One region of the Martelella soudanensis genome, then DNA from elsewhere that is predicted to be linked to it. Evidence: predicted binding sites of a transcription regulator. Region 1 holds the regulator's gene; the other holds the start of a gene.
The links. The regulator LexA, encoded in region 1, represses DNA repair genes until DNA is damaged. The targets are predictions, from matches to a motif close to TGTTCNNNNTGTGTTCNG.

Region 1 (7,124 bases):
GGAGGCGGCATTGGCGATCGAGCGGATTCGAGACGGCATTGCAGGGCGCATCCGGACAGTGCTTGAGGGCGATACCGGCGCTTTCGCCAATGCGATCATCACCGGCGAGCGCCGGGCGCTGAGCGATGACATGCTCGATGCGCTGCGCAATGCCGGCCTTGCCCATATCATTGCCATTTCCGGCCTTCACATGGCGCTCGCCGCCGGCATTTTCTTTTCGAGCCTCAGGCTGCTGCTGGCCATGTCGCCGCGGGCGGCCGAGGCGGTTTCGACCAAAAAGATCGCCGCCGCCGCCGCGATCGCGGCGGCCCTTTTCTATCTGCTGATTTCCGGGATGCAGGTTTCCGCCGAACGCGCCTTCATCATGCTGGCGGTGATGCTTGCGGCGGCGATCTTCGACCGCCCGGCGATCAGCCTGCGCAATGTCGCGCTGGCGGCGCTGGTGATTCTGATCGTGACCCCCGCCGAGGTGGTGGGGCCGGGCATGCAGATGTCGTTTGCCGCAACGCTTGCGCTGATTGCAGGCTATGGCGCCTGGCAGCGAAGGCCTGCGGGCGGCCTTGCCTCGCGCCGGGGCGCGCTCCGCTGGCTGTGGATCGCCTTTTCCGGGATCGTGTTGACCGCATTGATCGGGGGGCTGTCGACGACGCCGTTTGCCATCCACCATTTCTCGCGCATTGCCGGCTACGGGCTTTTGGGCAACCTGCTTGCCATGCCGGTGGTGACCTTTATTGTCATGCCCGCCGGGCTGCTGTCATTGCTTGCCATGCCGCTCAATCTTCACGCCCCGTTTCTGGCGGTCATGGGCTGGGGGCTCGATTGGGTGATGCAGGCCGCGACATGGGTCGACGGCCTCGGCGGCGCGTTCACGACAGGCCGCGCTCCAGCGGGATTTCTGCTTCTTTTCCTGGTCGGATTCCTGCCGCTTGTGCTGTTGCGCACACGGTTGCGGCTGCTTGGCGTCATACCGATGGCGCTCTCCTTCGCGCTGATTTCCTGGCCGCGCGCCCCGTTGCCGCCCCAGATCCTGGTGGCGGCCGACGGCGACCTCGTTGCGATCGTCGCCGGCGAGGTCGCCGCGCTCAACACCAAACGGCCGCCATCCTTCGTGTTCGAGCAATGGGAAACCGCACTTGCGCTATCGCAAACGGCGCCACCTGTGGAGGAAAGCACGCTGGTGTTGCAAGAGGAGGATCGCTTCGCCCGGCTGGATGCGCCGGATATGGCCCAAGCCGCCGAAACGTTACTCAAAACGATCGCCGAGGCCGAACGGAGGCCCGGCATCTTCCGATGCGAGGACGATGCATGGTGCTATGCGGTCTTTACGGGGCTTCGAATCATGACGGTCGAACGACCGGCCTTCACCGGACTTGCCTGCGATAATGCCGATATCGTCGTCAGTCGATACCGTCCCGGCTTTCAGACCTGCCGCTCCGGCGCCTATCTCATCACCCCGGCAATGCGCCGGCAGCGCGGCGCGTTTCAATTCACGCTGTCGCCGGAGGTTGCGCGCGAACGCCCGGACAGCGGCACATCAGCGTCGCCTCAAAACACAGCCTGGCACGCGGACAATGAGCCTGCGGAAGCACGTCACCGAAGCGCTGCGGCCTCCGTGACAGTCGGCGATGCCACTGCGGGGACCGCACCCCAGGCTGTCTCCAGAAAGGCCCGCCAGCCCTCGTGCGGGCCGACAAGCGTTTCGCTCAAAACCTCGGTCACAGCGCTCGATCGCCCTTGGAACAGACACCGGCTCTACGACTGGCGTTCCGGAGAATATCTGCCGGTGATCACGGTTCCGGAGACGCTTACCTTCAGTGGTAGCGGCGGATCAGACCGACCAGCTTGCCCTGAACCTTGACCTGGCTTGCGGCGAAAATGCGGGTCTCGTAAGCCGGATTGGCCGCTTCCAGCGCGATCGATGCGCCCTTGCGGCGGAACCGCTTCAGGGTCGCTTCCTCGTCATTGACGAGCGCAACGACAATATCGCCGGGGGAGGCGGTGGAGATATTGCGGATGATTACGGTATCGCCGTCGAAGATCCCGGCGTCGATCATCGAATCACCCTGAACCTCAAGCGCGTAATGTTCTCCCGCGCCAAGCATTTCCGCCGGCACTGTGATCTGATGGGTGTTTTCCTGAATGGCCGAAATCGGCACGCCGGCAGCAATCCGCCCCATGACCGGTATGCCGGTCGAGCCGCTGTCATTGTTGCCGACCGGCGCCTTGGGCTCTTCCTGTTTCTTGCCGAGGGAGCCTTCGATCACGCTTGGCGAAAAACCCCGGCGCGGCGGCTGACCCATCGTGCTGTCCGGCATGCGCAGGATTTCTAGCGCCCGGGCGCGGTTGGGAAGCCGACGGATGAAACCGCGTTCCTCCAGTGCCGTGATCAACCGGTGAATGCCCGATTTCGACGCGAGGTCGAGCGCTTCCTTCATCTCATCGAAGGAGGGCGGAATGCCCGTCTCTTTCATCCGTTCATGAATGAAAAACAGCAATTCCTGTTGTTTGCGTGTCAGCATTTCCTGCCCCTGGTCCTTCGAAACAAATCCAGAACGAATATACATGTTCCTACTGTGTTCCGCAAGTGCAACCGGAGTGGGGCAAAAATAACGGGCTCGCGCGGAAATTCGCGCCTCCTGTCGCCACACAATGCGTCCGCTCGCATGCGTTTTGCCATGGCCCCCATTTAACGAAATTCTGCTCGTCGTTCTCCCGCATCGCCTGGGGCTTTCGATATTTCTGGTGCGTGGTTTGATTGCAAGGCTGTCGACAACATAAGATTTTTAAAATAGAGTTTCAAAAGTGACCTTTTGTCCCAGGTCGCGCATGGTGGCCAAGACGCCGGGAGGGCGAAGCGGGCCGCCGCCCATCAGGAGGAAACGGGACGGGGAGGAATTACATGAAGAAATTTGCAGCACTCGCGCTCGGTGCGGCGATGACGGTTAGTGCGACGGTCAGCGCTGCCAGCGCCGAGCCGATCGTCATCAAGATCGGCCACAGTTCCGAGGCGGACCTGCATCTGCCGGGCGCCGGGCGAACGGCTTGCGTTGTCGCGATGAAGGAGTATCTCGACGTCGCTTCCGAAGGCGAGCTTGCGCTTGACGTCTATCCGGACGGAGCGCTCGGCGGCGCCCGTGCGATGGTTGAATCGGCGCAAACCGGCGTGATCCAGATGGTCGGCGCCTATACGTCGATCCTTGTGCCGTTCGTGTCGGAAATGGCCGTCACGCAGATACCATATGTTTTCCCGGACAGTCTGACGGCCTGGCAGGTCATGGATGGTCCCTTCGGCGATGCGCTTGCCGAAACCGTCCTTGAAAAGACCGGACTTCGTGTTCTGGCCTGGCCGGAAGGCGCCGGTTTCCGCAATATCTACGCGGACAAGCCGATCCACAGCGTCGCCGACATGAAGGGCATGAAGATGCGCGTGCCGGAAAATCCGGGACTGCTGGCGATGTTCCGCGCCTGGGGCGCCAATACCGTTACGATCAGCTGGAACGAACTCTACACCGCCCTGCAGTCGGGCATGGCCGCAGGCCACGATACCGAGCTCTATTCGATGTATTCGTCAAAGCTCTATGAAGTGAACCCCTATGTCACCGTGACCCGGCACAGCTACAATCTGCACCCGGTTCTCATCAACGAGGAGTTCTTCCAGTCGCTGTCGCCTGAAAACCAGACTCTGATCCTGCGGGCAGGGGACCTCTGCAATCGCGTCGGAAATGCCCAGTCCCTCCTTTCCTCGCTGGTTATCCAGAGCGCGATGGAGAAGGAAGGCGCGGTCTTCTACTACCCGACCAAGGCAGAGCTCGCCGAATTCCGCGAACTTTCCCAGAAACCCTATGTCGACATGGTTCTGAGGCAGATGGGTCCCGACGGCCAGGAATGGGTCGATCGCATTCTCGCCGCCACCAAGGAAGCTGAAACCCAGCGCTAAGCCGCGGACGCGAACGGGGCGGGCATTCGAGAACGGCTCTGGCGGACGGCTGTCCGCCGAGCATTGCTTGCTCGCCCGCTTCGTCAAGCCGGACGCATGCGAACGCGCCGCGGGGCAGGGTTCGCATGCGCGCCGGACCGTGGTGGCAGGGAGATCGTCGGAATGAAAAAGCTGCTCGTTGGATATCAGGTCCTGATGGACGGACTGGAAAAGCTGTGCATGGCGATTGCCATCACGCTGGCCGGTCTGCTGTTTCTCAGTACCGCCTATGAAATCATCGTGAACCAGCTTGTGGGGAATTCTCCGGTCTGGTCGGAGGAAATCAGCAATCTGTTCTTTGCCTGGCTTACCTTTGTCGGCGCCGGGGTCATCGCGCGTCATGGCGGCCATATCGGGGTGGAGTTTGTCTACGAACTGGTCGGGCCGTTTCTGAAGACCGTGCTCAGGGTGATCTACATGCTGCTGGCCCTCGTGGTCGTCTTCGTCATGGTCTATTTCGGCTACAAGATGGCGCTGTTCGTCGGCAAGTACCAGAAGTCGCTCTATCTCGGCATCAGCCTCTATTACTATTACCTTTCGGTTCCCGTCGGCGGCGTGCTGCTGGGATTGTTCAGTGTCGCCGCGGCGCTTCCCGATCCGAGGAAGACGGCGGCCGACGCACAAAACGTCGGAGTGTGACCCTTGATCGCGATTATTTTTGGCAGTTTCGTGCCGATGCTTCTGCTCGGCGTTCCGATTGCGATGTGTCTCGTCCTCATGACGATCTTCGTCTATGTCGACATCGGCGACCCGCGTCTGTTCCTGCAAATTCCCCAACGCATGTTCACCAGCACGGAAAACATGCTTTTGCTGGCCATCCCGTTCTTCATCATGGCCGGCGAGATCATGAACCGCGCCGGGATCACCGACAGGCTGATGACGCTGTCGTCGTCGCTGGTGGGGTGGATCCGCGGCGGCCTGGCGCATACCAATATCGTCGCCAGCATGTTTTTCGCGGGCATCACCGGATCGGCGGTTTCCGATACCGTCGCTGTCGGCAGCATCATGGTCCCGGCGATGAAAAAGAACGGCTACGGCGAGGACTACAGCGCCGCGGTGACGGCAGCGAGCTCCGTTATCGGCCCGATCATCCCGCCCAGCATTCCGATGCTGATCTATGCGTCGGTGATGAACGTGTCGGTCGCGGGCCTGTTTCTCGCCGGCATGCTGCCGGGCGTGCTGATCGCCATCGCCCTGATGATCACAGCCTATTTCTTTGCCGTCCGCAGAGGCTATGGCGAAAGAACGCCCTTCGTTGGCGTCGTCGGTCTGCTCCTGGCCCTGTTCAGGGGGATGCCGGCGCTGCTGTTGCCGGTCATCATCATGGGCGGCATTCTCGGCGGCTTCTTCAGTCCGACGCAGGCTTCGGCGGTCGCGGTGATGTACGGCCTGGCGATCGGCTTCCTGTTTTACCGCCAGCTCAAGCTTTCCGATATCGTTCCGATCCTGTCCCACACGGTCAAGACGACCGCCATGATCATGTTTCTCATGGCCTGTGCGAAATCCTTCAGCTGGCTGGTGACCTATTTCAATCTCGTTGAACACGTCACCCTGGCCTTCGTCTCGATCACGGATGACAAGCTTGTCTTCCTGCTTCTGGTCAATGTCATATTTCTGATCATCGGCATGTTTCTGGACATGGGCTTCGCGATCATCGTGCTCGGTCCGCTTCTGGCGCCAATCGCCTATAATTACGGCGTCGACCCGATCCATTTCGGCCTGATCACCTGCACCAACCTGACCATCGGTCTGGCGACGCCGCCCTTCGGGCTGGTGCTGTTTGCGGCTTCCGGGGTCTCCAACGTCTCGCTGACGAAGATCAGTCGGGCCATCCTGCCTTTCATCGCGGCGGAAATCGTGGTGCTGTTGCTGATCACCTATGTGCCCGCGCTGACGATGTTCTTCCCGCGATTGTTCGGTTACGCCTGAACCGCCAACGCCGGACGCAAACGAAACAACGGCCGCCCGGGAGAGCGGCCGTTGTGCATTGAAGCATTGTTGTCGACTGAGCCGGGCTTTCAGGCTTTGACGGCGCGTGCGCGCTCGAGAAGATGCGCGGAAGGCTTCCAGTGCGGGCCGATCTCCTTGTGGTAGCGGACGATATCGGCCGCGACGCGGTCGAGCCCCGTCTCCTGGGCGAAGAACATCGGCCCGCCGCGCGTGCGTGGAAAGCCGTAGCCGTTGACGAAGATGACGTCGAGATCGCTGACGCGCTGGGCGATGCCTTCCTCGACGATCTGGTAGCCGGTATTGACCAGCTGCCAGAGGCAGCGATGCAGGATCTCCTCGTTCGGGATTTCGCGCCGGGTGATGCCTTTCTCGCGTGAAACGGAAAGGATCAGCGCCTCGACCTCGGGATCCGGCTCGCCGCGCCGCGCGCCTTCGCGATAGGCATACCAGCCGCGTCCGGTCTTCTGGCCGAGGCGTCCTGCTTCGGCCAGACGGTCGGCCGTGGTGAAGGGATAGGGCGTTTGCGGCCCGCGCGCCTTGCGGATGTGGTAGCCGATGTCGAGGCCGGCGAGATCCATGACGGAAAGCGGGCCCATGGCAAGGCCCCAATCGGTGAAGACGGCGTCGATCTGCCAGGGCAGGGCGCCTTCCTCGATCAGGATCTGGGCCTCGCGGTTGAAATTGATGAACATGCGGTTGCCGGCAAAGCCGTCGCACACGCCCACCAGGACGGCGATCTTGCCGAGCTTCCGGCCGAGGTCCATGGCGGTGGCGACAACGTCCGGCGCGGTCTTGTCGCCGCGAACGACCTCGAGCAGCTTCATGATGTGGGCGGGGCTGAAGAAGTGCATCCCGATCACATCCTGAGGCCTGCCGGTCGCGGCGGCGATTGTGTCGACATCCAGCGTCGAGGTGTTGGTGGCAAGGATCGCGCCCGGCTTGCAGACGGCGTCGAGGCGGGCGAAGACCGCGCGCTTGACGTCCATCGTCTCGAACACGGCCTCGACCACCACATCCGCATTTGCAAGGGCCGGGAGATCGACCGCGCCGGACATCAGCTTCAGCCGGGTCTCGACCGCCTCTGCCGAAAGCCTGCCCTTGTCGCGGGCCGCCTCATAGGTGGCGCGAACGCTCGCGAGCGCCTGGTTGAGGCGGGTTTCATCCTGCTCGACAAGCGTCACCAGAATGCCGGCATTGG
Region 2 (7,124 bases), 1.3 Mb from region 1:
GGCATCGAGAAGGGCCACAAGTTTCCCGAGGACGCCGAGGGCCTGAAGGCGGTGCTGGAACCGCGCGGCCTGAAATATGTCTCCGGCTGGCATTCGCTGAACCTGCTGACCCGGTCGCTGGACGACGAAAAGGCGGCGATGCAGCCGGCGCTCGATCTGCTGAAGGCGATGGGTGCGAAGGTCATCATCGTGTGCGAGACCTCGAACGCGATCCACGGCGATGACGGCAAGCCGGTCAATGATCGGCCGAAGCTTGCCGAGGATCAGTGGGCCGGTTTCGGCGCGGGCGTCGAGGCGCTGGCGCAATATGCCGCCGACCAGGGCATCGCGCTGGTCTACCATCATCACATGGGCACGATCGTCGAGACCGAGGACGAGATCGACCGGCTGATGGAAAACACCGGTCCGGCGGCGAAGCTGCTGCTCGATACCGGCCATTGCCTGTTCGGCGGCGGCGATCCGGCGCGGCTGGCGGCAAGACATATCGGTCGCGTCGGCCATATCCACGCCAAGAATGTGCGACCCGCCATTGCCCGGCAGGTGCGCGATGAAAACCTCTCCTTCCTCGAAGGCGTGCGCCGCGGCGTGTTCACCGTGCCGGGCGATGCCGAGGGCGGCGTCGATTTCGCGCCCGTGCTGAAAAGCGCGGCCGATGCCGGCTATCAGGGCTGGCTGGTGATCGAGGCCGAGCAGGATCCGGATGTGCGCATTCCGTTCGAATATCAGTCGCTCGGCCTGAAAAGCCTGAAGGCGATGGCGAAGGAAGCGGGCCTCGACACCGCCGCCTGAGGCCGGGAGACGACAGACAAAGGGAAAGCAAGCCATGAGCAATCTTCTCAGAAAACCGACCGCCGCGACCGGCAAGGTGCACGACATCACGCCCGAAACCGCGAACTGGGGCTATGTCGGCTTCGGGCTCTACCGCCTGAAACCCGGCGAAAGCGCGCGCGAGAACACCGGCGACACAGAGGTGATTCTCGTGCTGGTCGAGGGCAAGGCCGAGATTGCGGCGGGCGAGGAGAATTTTGGCGAGCTCGGCGAGCGCATGAGCGTGTTCGAGCGCCTGCCGCCGCATTGCGTCTATATCCCGGCGGGTTCCGAATGGTCGGCGACCGCCACGACCGACTGCACGCTCGCGGTCTGTACAGCACCGGCAAAGCCCGGCCGCACGGCGCAGGTGATCGGCCCGGAAGGCATCACGCTGACCGAACGCGGCAAGGACGCGAACACCCGCTATATCTATCCGATCGCCATGGAAGAGCGCGATGTCGCCGATAGCCTGCTGGTGACGGAGGTGTTCACGCCGGCCGGCAACTGGTCCTCCTATCCCCCGCACCGCCATGACGAGGATCGTTTCCCCGAGATGACCTATCTGGAGGAAAGCTATTACCACCGCCTGAACCCGGCCCAGGGCTTCGCCTTCCAGCGGGTGTTCACCGAGGACGGTTCGCTGGACGAGACCATGGCGGTCGCGGATGGCGATGTGGTTCTGGTGCCCAAGGGACACCACCCCTGCGGCGCACCCTATGGCTACGAACTCTATTATCTCAACGTCATGGCCGGGCCGCTGCGCAAGTGGCGATTCGAGAACCACCCGGATCACGACTGGATTTATCAAAGGGACGCCAAAACCTCCTGATTTCAAGCCTTCCGGGGAGGGGGAACAGAGGGTTTGGGGCGCGCTTTTCCTACGAGAATCGCCAAATCGCGCCGCCGCCTTCAGTGCTCGAGCCCCCCGGCGGTTCATAACCTCGGGCCTCGCGGAAAAAAATGTCGCGGGGCGCTTGCCGAAGCATGCAGGCTGTTTTATAGAGCAGCCGCTGGTCACGGAGTGTAGCGCAGCCTGGTAGCGCACCTCGTTCGGGACGAGGGGGTCGCAAGTTCGAATCTTGCCACTCCGACCATCGCAATTTCCCGAGAAAATTCAAAAAAAATATATGCGGCGCTGAGGCTGCTATTCGACCTGGCGCAGAGGGCGGAAGCTCATGCGGTGAAGCGGGCAGGGGCCGGCGTCGATGATCGCGGCGCGGTGGATCGCGGTGCCATAGCCGACATGGCCGGCAAAGCCATAGGCGGGATAGATGGTCGCGGCCTGTTCCATCATCCGGTCGCGGGTGACCTTGGCGATGATCGAGGCGGCGGCAATCGAAAGCGAACGGGCGTCGCCCTTGATCACCGCTTCGGCGCGGCACGGGATTCCCGGCGGCTGATCGCGACCGTCGGCAAGCACGATCGCCGGCGGCAGCGCAAGGCCCAGCACGGCGCGGCGCATCGCATCGAGGGATGCTCTCAGAATGTTGATGCGATCGATCCGGGCAGGACTGCTGGAGGCGACCGACACCAGCGCAGAATCGAATATCTGCTCGAACAGGGCGTTGCGGGCCTTCGCAGACAATTTTTTCGAATCGTTGAGGCCGGCGGGAATATTCTCCGGATCGAGGATCACGGCGGCCGCCACCACGGGGCCGGCAAGCGGGCCGCGTCCTGCCTCGTCACAGCCGGCAACCGGCCAGAACCCTCTCCGGCGCGCCGCGATTTCCAGCGAAAAATCGGGCATGGCCGGGGGCAGGTCGAAAAGAGCGGGAGAATCGGAAGGGAGCGCGGATGACATGCTGTCATTTCACACCGCCTTCCGATCTCCCGCAAGTCCCCTTCGGAGCAATTCTGCGAACTGCTCATGTGCGGCATTGAAGGGGACTTCTTCGGCCGGGTCCAAGGGCTCTCCCGGCCGGAAAGGAAATCAGAACAGGTTGAGCTGGGCGCCGCCGCCATCGGGCGGCGCAAACAGGTCTTCCCTGAGCGCCGTGCTGCGGCGCGCGAGCTTCAGCCGCTTGACGGCAATTTCGAAGCGGCGGGCGATCTGCCAGGCATAAGGTCCGCTCCCCTTCATCCGCTTGCCGAATTCGGCGTCATAATCCTTGCCGCCGCGCATCGAGCGGATCAGGCTCATCACGTGGCGATAGCGGTCGGGGTGGTGCTCCAGCAGCCAGTCCTTGAACAGCGGCGCGACTTCGAGCGGCAGCCTGAGCAGGATATAGCTCGCCTCGGTCGCGCCCGCGGCAGCGCCGCTGTCGAGGATCCGTTCAAGCTCGTGATCGGTCAGCACCGGAATGATAGGTGCTACCGAAATGCCGACGGGTATGCCGGCCCCGGCAAGTGCGCGGATCGTCTCCAGCCGGCGCGGCGGCGTGGCGGCGCGCGGTTCCATGCTGCGGGCAAGCTTGCGGTCGAGCGTGGTCACCGACATCGAAACCTTGACCAGATGCTTTTCCGCCATAAGCGACAGGATATCGAGATCGCGCAGGATCAGCGCGGATTTGGTGGTGATGGACACCGGGTGGTTGGCGTCGGCGAGCACTTCCAGCACCTGGCGCATGATCCGCCATTCCTTCTCCACCGGCTGATAGGGATCGGTATTGGTGCCGATCGCGATGGTTTTCGCGTGATAACCGGGTCTGGAAAGCTCACGGGCAAGCTGGCGGGGCGCATCCGGCTTGGCAAACAGCCGGGTTTCGAAATCAAGCCCGGCGGACAGCCCCATGAAGCTGTGGGTCGGCCGCGCAAAGCAATAGATGCAGCCGTGTTCGCAGCCGCGATAGGGATTGATCGAGCGTTCGAACGGCACGTCCGGCGAGGTATTGCGGGTGATGATCGATTTCACCTTTTCGACCTGCACCTCGGTGGCGAATGCCGGCAGGTCTTCCTCAAGATGCCAGCCGTCGTCAAAGCGCTCGCGGCTTACCGGCTCGAACCGGCCGGACGGGTTCGCGGTCGCCGCGCGGCCCCGCCGGCGACCATGATCGACCGGCTCGAAATGACGGGACGGCGGCGGCGTGAAGCCGGCGATGTCCATATCGAATGCGTCTTCCATGATCATCTCCCGTCTGATTTGCCGGTGGGTCTTCTTGCCCATTGGCAACAGCACTCGGGAAATATAGGGCAACTTCAGGAACAAAGCAAGAACATTTACTGTTCCTTCTACCAATACGGGCCTTCGCTCTTGGCAAGCGCCGTTGAAGTTGCCTAGATAGCGGCATGATAAGTGTGCTGATCGAAAGCAGAAATCAGGACGCCGAGCTTGCATATACGCTCTCGGCGCTGGTGACGGGTGCCGTTGAGGGGCTTGTCAGCGATGTCATCGTTCTCGAACACGGCTCCGGCGAGGGCGTCGAGCGCGTGGCGGATGCGGCCGGCTGCCGGTTCATGAGGACGTGGGACCTGCCCGAGGTCATAGGTCAGCTTCGCGGTGACTGGGTTCTCGTGCTCGAGCCCGGCGCGCGGCCGCTTTCCGGCTGGGTGGAGACGGTGTCGGAGCATATCGCGCTCGAAAACAGGCCGGCGCGGTTCTCGCGCTCGAAAAGGCATCGCCGTTCGCTCTGGCAACGGCTTTTCACCCGGCAATGCCAGCTGGAAGTCGGTGTGCTGCTGCCGAGGTCCATGGCGCTGGAAAAAGCCGCCGCCGGCGGTGGCTCGCCGTTTCTGCTCGCCCGCCGGCAGATGACGCGGCGGCTTTCCTGCGAAATCATCCCTGCATGGGCGATGATTCGGAGCGCGTGAACCGGGCTACGAGGTCCGCTTCAGATGCTCGTCGAGCCGGGGCATGATTTCCACTAAATTGCAGGGCATGTGGCGATAGTCGAACTGCTGGGCGATGATCCCGTCCCAGCCGTCCTTGCAGGCGCCCGGCGAGCCCGGCAGCACGAACACGAAGGTTCGCCCGACAAGGCCCGCGGTTGCACGCGACTGGACCGTCGAGGTTCCGATCTTCTCGAACGAAATCCTGTGAAAGATCGCCGAAAAGCCGTCCATCCGCTTGTCGAACAGCGGTTCGATCGCTTCCGGCGTCAGATCGCGCCCGGTAAAGCCGGTTCCGCCGGTGGTCACCACCACATCGATCCCGTCATCCGCGCTCCAGGCTTTCACGGTCTCGGCAATCGCTGCCCGGTCGTCGCCGACAATCCGCCGGGCGGCCAGAACATGCCCGGCAGCCTCGATCCGCGCGGCCAGCGTGTCGCCGGAGCGATCGTCGGCGAGGCTGCGGCTGTCGGACACGGTGAGCACGGCAAAGCGCACGGGAATGAAAGGGCGGTCGTTCATGCGGTATCTCCTGAGGCGAGCGTGGCGGCGACGAACCAGTCGGGAAAAGCCGTCGCGAGGCTGCGCGCCGCAATTTCGGCGCTTGCGAGGTCGGGGTAGAGGCCGAAACAGGTTGCCCCGGAACCCGACATGCGCACGAGATCCGCCCCGGTCGCCGCCAGCGCATCGGTGACGGCGTGGATCACCGGCGCGATCCGGCTTGCGGGAATTTGCAGATCGTTGCGCGCGCCCCTGATGAGGTCAAGCCAGTCATCGGCGCTTTGCGGCATGTCGCCGGCAAGAACCGGCGGATTGTCGCGATGTTCGAGCGCCTTGAAAACGGCAGGCGTCGCCACCTGCCGCAGCGGGTTCGCAAGCACGAGGAAAAGCGTTGGAAAGCCCGCCGCCGGCGTTATTACGTCGCCGATCCCGCGGGCAAGGAGTGGTTCTCCGGCAAGACACATCGGTACGTCGGCGCCGAGCGAAAGCGCGAGTGGCGACGGGATGTCGCCGGGCAGGCGCCACAGGCTTGCGAGGCCGCGCAGGGTCGCGGCGGCATCCGCCGAGCCGCCGCCGATGCCGGAAGCCGGCGGCAGGCGTTTTTCCAGATGGATATGGACAGGCCCCGGCGAAAGCCCCTCAGCCTCGGCATGGGTCCGCAGCAGGTTGCGGGCCCTGAGCACGAGATTGCCGCTTTCAGGATCGTCGCCGCGCGGCACGCTGTCGGCAAACCGGCCGGACAGCGTGAAACGGTCGGCTTCAGCCTCGGTGAAGGTCAGCCGGTCGCCGAAGTCCGCAAAGGTCACCAGCGTGTCGAGCAGGTGATAGCCATCGCCGCGCCTGCCGGTGACATGAAGCGCCAGGTTGATCTTGGCGCGGGCCTCGGCTTGCAAGGCCGCGCCGCAAGCCGTGGTCACGGCGTCTTGACGGCGTCTCCGTCTCCCTCGGCCGCCCTGGCGAGCGGAGTGTCGTCGCTTTCGATCGTCAGTCCGTTGGCGATCTTGTCCTCGATCTCGGGCACCAGATCGGCCGGCGGCTCGTCGGAAAGCGCCTTCTTCCACTGGTAGATCGCCTCGAGCTTGCGCCCGACCTGCCAGTAGGCATCGCCCAGATGGTCGTTGATCGTCGGGTCGCCGGTATCGAGTATCACCGCGCGTTCCAGTTCGCGCACGGCGTCATTGTAGCGCCCGAGCCGGAAATAGGCCCAGCCGAGCGAATCGACGATATAGCCGTCATCGGGGCGTTGATCGACGGCCTGCTGGATCAGGTCGAGGCCTTCCTCGAGATTGATGCCCTGATCGATCCAGGAATAACCGAGATAGTTCAGCACCTGCGGCTGGTTCGGATAAAGCTCGAGCGCCCGTTTGAAATCGGGTTCGGCCTTGTCCCATTGCTTCAACCGCTCATAGGCGATGGCCCGGCGGTAGAAAATGCCCCAGTCCTCGGGTGATGCGACCGGGCCGATACGCGCCACCGCCTGATCCAGGATATCGGCCATCGCCTGAAAATCCTTCTGTTCCGAATAGACGCCGGAAAGCGCCAGATAGGCCCGGCGGTCGTCCGGCGCTTCCTCGATCAGGGCGGTCAGATGGGCGCGCGCCTCATCAAGGCGGTCGAGGCCGGCAAGCGCGAGGCCTTGCTGCAACTCGGTGAGGCGATATTGCGGGGCATCCTCGGGTATGCGGGAAAAATAGCCGAGCGCGCGTTCCGGCTTGTCGTTGGCTGCGGCAACCACGCCTCGCAGGTAAAGCACATCGGTATCATCCGGCGTCAGCGCTTCGGCGAGCGCCAGATAGAGCGAAACGATATCGTCGCTGCCGCCCTGGTTGAGAGCCGCGGCAAGTTGAAAAAGGACGCTGCCGGCGCCCTCGGCAGCGGTTTTCGGCAGCGCCTGGATCGGATCGCCGGCCTCGATGCGCTCGCGAACCGGGTCGAGAATGGCCGGGTTGAGGCCATAGGTCTCCGCGGTAGAAACCGTATCGAGCGCCTTGCGGGTATTGCCGGCCTCTGCTTCGATCGCGGCAAGGCCGATGACGGTCTTCAGCATC

Region 2: the regulator LexA is predicted to act here: its motif matches at 3,948-3,965, upstream of HQ843_RS13180 (glycosyl transferase).

The regions. Positions count from the first base shown of each region.
Region 1 covers NZ_CP054861.1:4,020,643-4,027,766, reverse strand. The annotation lists gene HQ843_RS19335 (ComEC/Rec2 family competence protein) at 1-1,858, shown strand, start outside; gene lexA (transcriptional repressor LexA) at 1,812-2,519, opposite strand; gene HQ843_RS19325 (TRAP transporter substrate-binding protein) at 2,900-3,937, shown strand; gene HQ843_RS19320 (TRAP transporter small permease) at 4,100-4,615, shown strand; gene HQ843_RS19315 (TRAP transporter large permease) at 4,619-5,905, shown strand; gene HQ843_RS19310 (3-hydroxyacyl-CoA dehydrogenase NAD-binding domain-containing protein) at 5,995-7,124, opposite strand, start outside.
Region 2 covers NZ_CP054861.1:2,766,257-2,773,380, forward strand. The annotation lists gene iolE (myo-inosose-2 dehydratase) at 1-789, shown strand, start outside; gene iolB (5-deoxy-glucuronate isomerase) at 824-1,639, shown strand; tRNA gene HQ843_RS13165 (tRNA-Pro) at 1,828-1,904, shown strand; gene HQ843_RS13170 (ribonuclease HII) at 1,955-2,611, opposite strand; gene HQ843_RS13175 (PA0069 family radical SAM protein) at 2,741-3,853, opposite strand; gene HQ843_RS13180 (glycosyl transferase) at 4,036-4,557, shown strand; gene moaB (molybdenum cofactor biosynthesis protein B) at 4,564-5,097, opposite strand; gene HQ843_RS13190 (4-(cytidine 5'-diphospho)-2-C-methyl-D-erythritol kinase) at 5,094-5,993, opposite strand; gene HQ843_RS13195 (tetratricopeptide repeat protein) at 5,990-7,124, opposite strand, start outside.